Regions from separate parts of the Streptomyces sp. NPDC059256 genome, predicted to be linked through region 3. Evidence: riboswitches for the same ligand, from Rfam matches in the RefSeq annotation. Region 3 holds a riboswitch; each other region holds the start of a gene.

Region 1 (2,191 bases), on a different contig from region 3:
TTGGAGACATCAGATACAGCAGATACAGCTGAGGGCCCAGGGCGCTGTGGGATTCCGCCGGTAGGCGCCGGCGCCGCACCTCGCCCGCGCTGACGACCGCTCGCCGGCCATCAGCGCGGCACGGTTCAGATCTTCACACCGTGGGCGCGCAGATACGCGAGCGGGTTGACGTCCGACCCGTAGTCCGCGCTCGTCCGGGCCTCGAAGTGCAGATGCGCCCCCGTGGAGTTGCCGGTGGAGCCGGCGCGGCCGAGTTGGTCGCCCGGCATGACGCTCCGACCGACGGAGACACTCAGCGACGACAAGTGCCCGTACTGCGTGTACGAACCGTCGTTCATCTTGAGGACGACGTTGTAGCCGTACGCCCCGCCCCAGCCCGCTTCGACGACCGTGCCCGCGCCCACCGCCACCACCGGGGTCCCCGTGGAGGCGTGGAAGTCGATGCCGGAGTGGCTGCCGGAGGACCACTGCGAGCCACCCGCGCGGTAGTCCGTGGTGACGTGGGATCCGGCGATCGGCAGACGGTAGGCGTTCAGGCGCTGGCGCTCGGCCTCACGGGCCGCGCGCTCCTTGGCCTCGCGTATCTCGTTGGCGCGGGCCTCGGCCTTGCGCCGGGCCTCCGCAGCCGCCTCCATCCGGGCCAGTGCCTCGCGCTTTTGGATGACGGCCTGGTCGGCGACCTCGTCCGACAAGGAGTGCGCGGACAGCATCTGGGCCGTCAGGGTGTGCTGGGTACGAGCCGTCTGAACGATGGTCGAGCCGGTCACGGCCGCGTCCATCGTCACCGGGGTGGCACCCGCGGTAGTGCCGTCGACGCCATCAGTGCTGTCAGTACCACTGTCGGGGGTGGCGACCGAGCCGGCATCGGCGGCGAAGGAACCGTCGTCGGTGGCCAGGGCAGGACCTGCGAGGGTCCCGACGACTCCGGTGGTGGCGAGGGCCGCGGCGGAGGCGAATCCCGCACTCGTACGCGTCTTGCGGCCCGGGGCACGGTGTCTCCCGGTGGAACGGGCGAGCGCCATGTAGAGGCTGGTCCTTTCCTTCCTTCTCGCCTACCGGGTTAGCTGACGGGTTCGGAGCAGGAAGGTCTCCTACGAATCCCTCCGCACGGTGGCGAAGGCACCCGATTCACCCCAAGGGACCTGGGTCCCCGGCTCCCCAGACTCGCGTCTGACGGGGACTCGGCGATGACTGTCCGTGCCGCGGATGCGGCGTACTGCCCGCGAACAGCCGCACTGACGCTAAGCGGACGGACCGCCAGGCGCCAAACAGACCGGCATTTTTGTTGCCCACGCCACAGTCGAGACGGTGGCCTTCCCCGTAAAACGGACAGGTTTCCTTCCTGTTCGGGTCGCTCGCACTCCCGGAACACGGCAGGGCCCCGGCGCCAGCTGGCTACCGGGGCCCTGCACAGACGTGCACAGACGGACGGCCGTCCGACCGGAAGCGGGCAATCAGCCCGCCACCACGGTCACTTCTCCGATGCCGAGAGCCCGTACCGGCTCCTCGATCTGCGCGGCATCGCCCACGAGGACCGTCACCAGCCGGTCCTGGGGGAAGGCGTTGACCACGGCGGCGGTCGCCTCCACGGTGCCCGTCTGGGCGAGCCGCAGATACAACTGGGCCTGGTAGTCGTCCGCGAGGTGCTGCTCCACCTGGTCGGCGAGCGTGCTCGCCACGGAAGCCGCGGTCTCGTACTTCAGCGGAGCCACCCCGACCAGGTTCTGGACGGCGACATCGCGCTCGGCGTCCGTCAGGCCCTCGGCCGCGAGGGTGCGCAGCACCTTCCACAGATCGTCGAGCGCCGGCCCGGTGTTGGGCGTGTCCACCGAGCCGCTGATGCCCAGCAGGGACGCGCCCGTCCCGTCGGCCGTCGACCGCAGGACCTGCCCGAAGGCCCTGACGCCGTACGTGTAGCCCTTCTCCTCCCGCAGCACCCGGTCCAGGCGCGAGGTGAGCGTGCCGCCCAGGCAGTACGTACCGAGGACCTGCGCCGGCCACACCCGGTCGTGCCGGTCCGCGCCGACCCGGCCGATCAGCAGTTGCGTCTGCACGGCACCGGGCCGGTCCACGATGACGACCCGACCGCGGTCGTCGCCGGTGATCGCGGGGACGGGACGGGGCGCGCCGCTGTCGCCCGACCAGTCGCCGAGGGTTTCGGCGAGCACGGCGTCGACATCGACGTCGGTGA
Region 2 (2,191 bases), on a different contig from region 3:
TGTCGATGGGCGATCTGGGGACCTGGCCCGATCGGGCGGAGGAGTACCCGCTGCCGCCGGGGGCGACCCTGCTGCTCTACACCGACGGTCTCTCCGAAGCACGGGACGGGGCGGGAACGTTCTATGACCCCGCCGTATGGCTGGCGGGACGGCAGTTCGTCGGCCCGGGGGAACTGCTCGACGCACTCCTCGACGATGTCCGTAGACACACCGGAGGGGGCAGCTTCGACGATATGGCGCTGCTGGCGCTGGCCCGGCCGGCGGAAGGTGGTGCGGTATGGCGGGGGCGTGGCCTCTGAAGGCCCGGGCCCACGGCTAAGAGAGCCCCGGGTGCCCGTGGAGGCCCCCTCTCGGCCCTCAGGGGCGACCCGCGGGTCGGGTTCGGTCAGGGCGACTGCTTGGCGCGACTTCATCAGGGCGACTGCTCGGCGCGACGCGGTTCTACCCGGTGTAGCCGGGGTGCCCGGTTGCGCTGTGCGGAGCTGCTGGGTGTTGCTGGGTGTTGCTCAGTGGCTCGGTTTCGACGTGTTGACGCGTCGGCCCGTGGGTTGTTTCCGGTGGCCCTGGGAAGAGGCACCACGAGCCCATGCACTCTCCGTAGTTGAAGGGGAGCCCTGCGCATAACATTTGACGAACCGCCAGGGGTGTGACGCACGTCTTGTCCGGTTCAAGTCGCCCGAATCCGGCCGCTTGTGTCCGGGTAAGTCTGTGGCAAAGAGATTAAAGATCACTCAGAACAGCTTGGAATAAAGTCCTGGTGTCTATTAACGTTCGATAACGCAGCGCGGTCGTCCCAGCCGTCGTCAGGACGGCGCCGTGCTCATGCGCCGAATTCCGCAAGGGAACCGGGGAACCACTAATTGGGGTGAATCGGGCATATTCTGCCGTGCAGTTCGCGGTCGAAGACGCTCGTAGGAGACCTTCCTGCTCCGAACCCGTCAGCTAACCCGGTAGGCGAGAAGGAAGGAAAGGAGCACGCCTCAGTGGCGTCTAACAGTCCTGCCCCGGAAGCACCGTTCAAATCCGGCGTCTTCAGCGAAGAGGGTGCAGCCCGCTCCACCGGCGAGTGGAACCCCACCGCGGAGACCATCCGGCCGCGCGGTCGCCACAAGCACCGGGTCATGAAGCAGCGGGGCGGATTCGCCCGTAGCTCCACGGTGCTCGGCGTCGGTGTGATCGCGGCTGTCGGTGCCGGTGGCATGGCCACCGCCCAGAACAAGCCCGCCGTCTCCATATCGCTTCCCGACGCCATCACCGAGAGCCTTCCCGACTCCCTGAGCTCCGAGGACGCTCCGGAGGTCGATGAGTCCGCCTCCTACGCGGCGATGGGGCTCGCAGGCCAGGAGGTCAGCACAGGGCAGGCCGGTGCCGGAGAGGCACTGCGCTCCCGCATCCTCCAGCAGGCCGAGCAGCAGCAGGCCAGCGCCGACGCTGCGGCCAAGCTCGCCGCCGAGAAGGCCGCCGCGGCGAAGGCCGCACAGGATGCGAAGAAGGCCGAGGAACTCGCGGAGAAGAAGGCCGCGAAGAAGGCGGCCGATGCGAAGAAGAAGGCCGAAGCGGAAGCCAAGGAGAAGGCCGAGGCCGAGCGCCTGGCCAAGCTGGCCAAGAGCTTCTCGCTCCCCCTCTCCTCGTACACGATCACGGCTCGCTACGGCCAGTCCGGTCCGATGTGGTCCTCGGGCCAGCACACCGGCCTTGACCTCGCGGCCTCGACCGGCACTCCCCTCAAGGCCGTCACCAGCGGAACCATCAAGTCGGCCGGCTGGTCCAACTCGTACGGCTACAACGTCATCCTCAAGCTGAACGACGGCACCGAAGTCATGTACGCGCACATGTCGTCCATGAGTGTGAGCGCCGGCGCGAAGGTGAGCACGGGCCAGCTGATCGGCCGGGTCGGCGCGACCGGCAATGCCAGCGCCGCGCATCTCCACCTTGAGGTCAAGACCCCCGGTGGTTCGGGCATCGACCCGCTGTCCTGGCTGCGCGGCAAGGGTCTGACGATCTGAGCCACCGCTCGCGGTGACCGCGACCGTGACCGTGTCCACGTGTCCATATCGATGGGGCGAACGCGCCATGGACACGGACGGTTCAGAGGATCGGGTCGTGGTACCCGAGCCGCCCTGGCGGGCGGTGCGGCCACGACCGTCAGCCCTAGTGGGGCACTAGGTCCACTCAAGCTCCCTGCGCCATC
Region 3 (2,191 bases):
AGGAAAAGGGCGCATCCCTGGGAATGCGAGGAAGTCCCCGTTTCGCGGCTGCGAAACGGGGACTTCCTCGTGCTGGTGGTGCCGGGGGTCGCACGCGACCTCCGGCACCGGGTCAGGGCGACTCGATCAGAGCGAGACGCCGTGCTGACGCAGGTACGACACCGGGTCGACGTCGGAGCCGTAGCCGGGGCTGGTGCGGATCTCGAAGTGGAGGTGCGGACCACTGGAGTTTCCGGTGGAACCGACCGCGCCGATCTGCTGTCCACCGCTCACGCTCTGCCCCGAGGAGACCGAGAGGGAGGACAGGTGTGCGTACTGCGAGTACTTGCCGTCGGTGTGCTGGATGACGACCTCGTTGCCGTAGGCGCCGCTCCAGCCTGCCGAGACGACGGTGCCGGGGCCGACCGAGCGCACGATGGTGCCGGTGGCGGCAGCGAAGTCGATGCCGGTGTGGTAGCCGCTGGACCACATGGCGCCCGAGACCTTGTAGGAGGTGCTGACACCGACCGCGGAGAGCGGGCTGGCCCAGCCGGAGCCGGTGGCCTCGCTGGAGGACTCGGCGGCGGTGGAGGTCTGGGCGGCGGACGACTGGGCCACCGGGGCCTCATCGTCCTTCTTGACCTCGGCCTCGACCTTGGCGGGACGCTCCTGCTTCGGCTCGACCTTGGCGGGACGCTCCTGCTTCGACTCGGCGGCAACCTTGGGCTTGGCCGGCGCGACGGGCTTGCTCTCAGCCGTCTTCGACTCGGACGTCTTGGACTCGGCGGCGGACGCGCCACCGATGGTGAGCTTGAGGCCGGGGTGGATCAGTGAGGGGTTCTCGCCGACCGCGTCACGGTTGTCGGCGTAGAGCTGCTGCCAGCCACCGTCGACCCGGTGCTCCTGCGCGATCTTGGAAAGGTAGTCGCCCGCGACGACCCGATAGGTGACCTGAGTGGCCACCCGCTCGGCGGGCGCCGTCGCGGGTGCGGTGGTGGTGGCGGCCGAGGCGACCACGGGTGCCGCGACGGGGGCGGTCTGCTCGGCGGCGAAGGCGTTCGTGGCGCCCATCAACGGAAGGGCGATGGCTGCGCCACCGGTGCCGGCGGCAACGATTCCCCGGGTGATGGTGCTGGTCCTGGTACGGCGGTGCTTACCCTTTGCGGGCATGGCGCATTTCCTCTCCGGCGCCTACGAGGTGAGCTGTCGGGTTCGAGCTGGAGATGCCCGGCCGCACTTCTGCGCGACTTCACCCCAAGCCGTCCGGAAATCCGGATCGGCGTACTACCTGGGTCCCCCGCTCCTGCCACGCGTGGATGTGGATGAATTCCGGGCGGCGGCAGGATTAGGCGATCCGTCCGGAGTTCCGTGACCGTAATCGAGCCCTCTTCAGGCAAACAAGCCGGGCCCTTTTCTGATCAATGACAAAGGTCACGACGGGGGGAATTTCCCGTAACACTCCGTGGAAGGCGATGTGGCAACTCCCGCCGCCCCGTCGGGAATCCTCTGCGGTGCGCCGCAACTGAGGGTCACCACTATGATCCCGCTCACGAGCGGGCCCTCAGCCACTCGACAGGCAGGACATCCAACCACCGAAGTACCCAATTCGGACAGAAGCAGCCCGGGCGTCCCTCACAGGTAATGGGTGGAACAATCAGTTCCCAACAGAGATCACACAAAATGATCATCTGATGAGCGAATGTCGTATCGTCGAGAACACGCCAATGTCGGCGAGCGGCGCCGACGGCAGTGACCCTCAGGAGCCTCTGTGACGCAGCAGCTGCCGCCGCAGGTCCCGTCCATCGAGCCGGAACTGACCGGAGTACGGAACTTCCGGGACGTCGGCGGCCTGCCGGCCCTGGACGGACGTCGGGTGCGACATGGGCGGCTGTTCCGCAGCGGTCATCTGGCCCATGCGACCGGAAGCGATGCCGCGTTCCTGTCCTCGCTGGGACTGCACACGATCTTCGATTTCCGCAATGAGGCGGACATGCTGCTCGACGGTCCGGACATTCCCCTCCAGGGCGTGCGCAACCTCAATCTCCCGCTCAGTGACCCTGCGGACGGCGCGGAGTTCTGGCAGATGGTGCGCGACGGAGACATCGAGCAGTTGCGGTCCATCCTGGGGGACGGCCAGGCCGCGGCACGGATGTCCGACTCCTATCAGAGGATCATCACGGAACGCACCGGCGAGCACAGCAGGGTCCTGCAC
Region 4 (2,191 bases), on a different contig from region 3:
CAGCACGGCCAGTTCTCGGACCTCGACATCCAGGCGAAGGAACTCCTGCGGCAGCAGTCGCAGTTGACCGCACTGATGGCGCGCCACACCGGCCGGGAGCCGGCACGGGTCGCAGAGGATCTGGAACGGGACGCCTTCTTCACCGCGACCGCCGCCCAGGAGTACGGATTCGTCGACCACGTCATCATGAATCGCGGAGCCACCCCGTCCGGGCCCGGAAGCCGGTGACCACGATGGTTCCGGAACTACCTCCGCTGCCCGCCCTCACCCGCGCCGAGGGCCAGTTCATCGACGCCTACCTCGCCGTCGTGGATCAGGTCGGACGCATCAACCCCGCCCGTTCCACCCATACCTATGGGGCGCTGCGTGCCGCGCAGGCACTGGTCTCCGGGGCCGTCGCCCTCAAGGACGCGCTGACCGTGATGCACCAAAGGGGCGAGAGTGACGTCCATGTGCAGACGCTCGCCCGCGCGCTGCGCGTCCTCGACGGCGAACGCAGATCACTTCGAGTGACTTTGCCCCCTTCCGTAACTCCTAACGACCCCTGACGACGGGCCGGAACGAACTCCGCCCAGACCGTCAACCGCCAAAGGAGTAGTGGTTGAGCTACCCCATTTGAAGTACGCGCATGAGAGCCAGCAGCTACGGTCGAGTTGCGCACAAGGATGACGCGTCGAACGGAATGCCTTATTCCGGTGCTGGTACGGGCATCCTCACCTGTCGAGGGCCGATCGCGCGGCGAGCATGTCCACCCGATCAGACCAATGGTGTGAAAACTCACATATCGCCGTTTCCGCTCGGCAATTTGACAGGCCGTGGGTCAAGATCCCTGGGACGACAAGCCCCCGTCACCTCGGCGGGGCAGCCCGGGCGGACGCCGAGTCCTGCCGCCGCCGGGGCGACTGGTCGACAGGAGTGCTTCGGCAGGAGTGGAGGACCCAAGCAGTACGGGGCGCCCGGAAATTCCGGACGTTCCTTGGGGTGAAGCCGCGCAAGCGGCCGGGCACCTTCGTCCGCCCGAACCCGACAGGTCATCCTTCACAGGCGGCTGACGAAGGGTCGCGCATGAGTGCGCAGAACAACGTCCCGTTCCTGCTGGGTCGGGCGGGAGCGGTATCCGCTCTCACCCTCGCCGCTCTCGGAGGGTCGCTGCTCGTACCGGGCGGCACACCCGAGGCACACGCCGCGTCGAGCCACGCGGGCAAGGCACTGAAGGTGGCGGCATCCAAGAAGGGCGCCCCTTACAAGTACGGCGCAGTAGGACCGTCCCGTTTCGACTGCTCGGGGCTGACGCTCTACTCGTACAAGAAGGCCGGCAAGAAGCTCCCCCGTACCGCACAGCAGCAGTACAACAAGACGCGCCGCATCTCCGCGTCCGCGCGCCAGGCCGGCGACCTGGTGTTCTTCTACTCCGGCCGGAACGTCTACCACGTGGGCATCTATGCCGGTAAGGGAAAGATCTGGCACTCCCCCAAGACGGGGTCCTGGGTGAAGTTGGACAAGATCTGGTCCAAGAGCGTCAAGTACGGCCGCGTGGGGTGACGATCCCGCGCTGAGTCCTGGTACTCGATCCGCGCCGGCCCCGGGTGTGGCCCCCGGCGGTCGGCGCGGAGCTCTGTCAGGTCAACGGCTGGAAGCGGACGCCGGCACCGGACACCGGCACCGGACACCGAGTCCGGCGGACCCCACGCAACCGAGCCGTCCTCATCGCGCGGTCGACGTCAACCGGGCACCGAGGCGGTCCAAGGAAGGGCGACCCACACCGTCTTGCCCCCCTCGTCCGTCGGAGTGACGTGCAGCTTTCCGCCGAACTCCGCGATGAGGGTGCGCACGATCACCATGCCTCGGCCGTTGTCCTGCCGTACGGCGGCGGGAAGCCGTTGCGGCCAGCGCGGATGACTGTCCGTCACCCCCACCATCAGCTCCTCTTCCCGCGCCAACCTCAGTTCCAGCGTGAAGGTGGGCGACTGGCCGAAGGTGTGCTGCACGGCGTTGGTCGTCAGCTCCGAGACGATCAGCCGGACGGTGTCCACTTCGCCGCTCCGTGCCGGCAGGCCCCACTCGGTCACGATGTCGATGGCGAACTTTCGCGCCACCGACACCGAGGCGGGATCGCTCGGCAGAGTGACGGATGCTTCCTGGTGATCTGCCATGGCGATGCTTCCCTTTCCCACCGCGGCCGGGCTCCGAC

What was found. A riboswitch is a leader RNA that binds a small molecule or an ion and turns the genes downstream of it on or off. The one in region 3 is predicted to bind cyclic di-AMP.
Region 1: it holds a riboswitch for cyclic di-AMP, as region 3 does, so the genes downstream of both, ACFXJL_RS17225 (M23 family metallopeptidase) here and ACFXJL_RS19615 (LysM peptidoglycan-binding domain-containing M23 family metallopeptidase) in region 3, are expected to answer to the same signal.
Region 2: it holds a riboswitch for cyclic di-AMP, as region 3 does, so the genes downstream of both, ACFXJL_RS04590 (M23 family metallopeptidase) here and ACFXJL_RS19615 (LysM peptidoglycan-binding domain-containing M23 family metallopeptidase) in region 3, are expected to answer to the same signal.
Region 4: it holds a riboswitch for cyclic di-AMP, as region 3 does, so the genes downstream of both, ACFXJL_RS21465 (C40 family peptidase) here and ACFXJL_RS19615 (LysM peptidoglycan-binding domain-containing M23 family metallopeptidase) in region 3, are expected to answer to the same signal.

The regions. Positions count from the first base shown of each region.
Region 1 covers NZ_JBHYZO010000006.1:324,660-326,850, forward strand. Annotated here, with positions in the region: gene ACFXJL_RS17225 (M23 family metallopeptidase) at 126-1,022, opposite strand; cyclic di-AMP (ydaO/yuaA leader) riboswitch at 1,035-1,197, opposite strand; gene ACFXJL_RS17230 (pitrilysin family protein) at 1,455-2,191, opposite strand, start outside.
Region 2 covers NZ_JBHYZO010000002.1:21,262-23,452, reverse strand. Annotated here, with positions in the region: gene ACFXJL_RS04595 (PP2C family protein-serine/threonine phosphatase) at 1-299, shown strand, start outside; cyclic di-AMP (ydaO/yuaA leader) riboswitch at 816-972, shown strand; gene ACFXJL_RS04590 (M23 family metallopeptidase) at 984-2,006, shown strand.
Region 3 covers NZ_JBHYZO010000008.1:68,896-71,086, forward strand. Annotated here, with positions in the region: gene ACFXJL_RS19615 (LysM peptidoglycan-binding domain-containing M23 family metallopeptidase) at 127-1,149, opposite strand; cyclic di-AMP (ydaO/yuaA leader) riboswitch at 1,153-1,331, opposite strand; gene ACFXJL_RS19620 (tyrosine-protein phosphatase) at 1,748-2,191, shown strand, end outside.
Region 4 covers NZ_JBHYZO010000009.1:176,320-178,510, reverse strand. Annotated here, with positions in the region: gene ACFXJL_RS21475 (ATP-dependent Clp protease proteolytic subunit) at 1-228, shown strand, start outside; gene ACFXJL_RS21470 (hypothetical protein) at 234-548, shown strand; cyclic di-AMP (ydaO/yuaA leader) riboswitch at 907-1,062, shown strand; gene ACFXJL_RS21465 (C40 family peptidase) at 1,066-1,542, shown strand; gene ACFXJL_RS21460 (ATP-binding protein) at 1,722-2,153, opposite strand.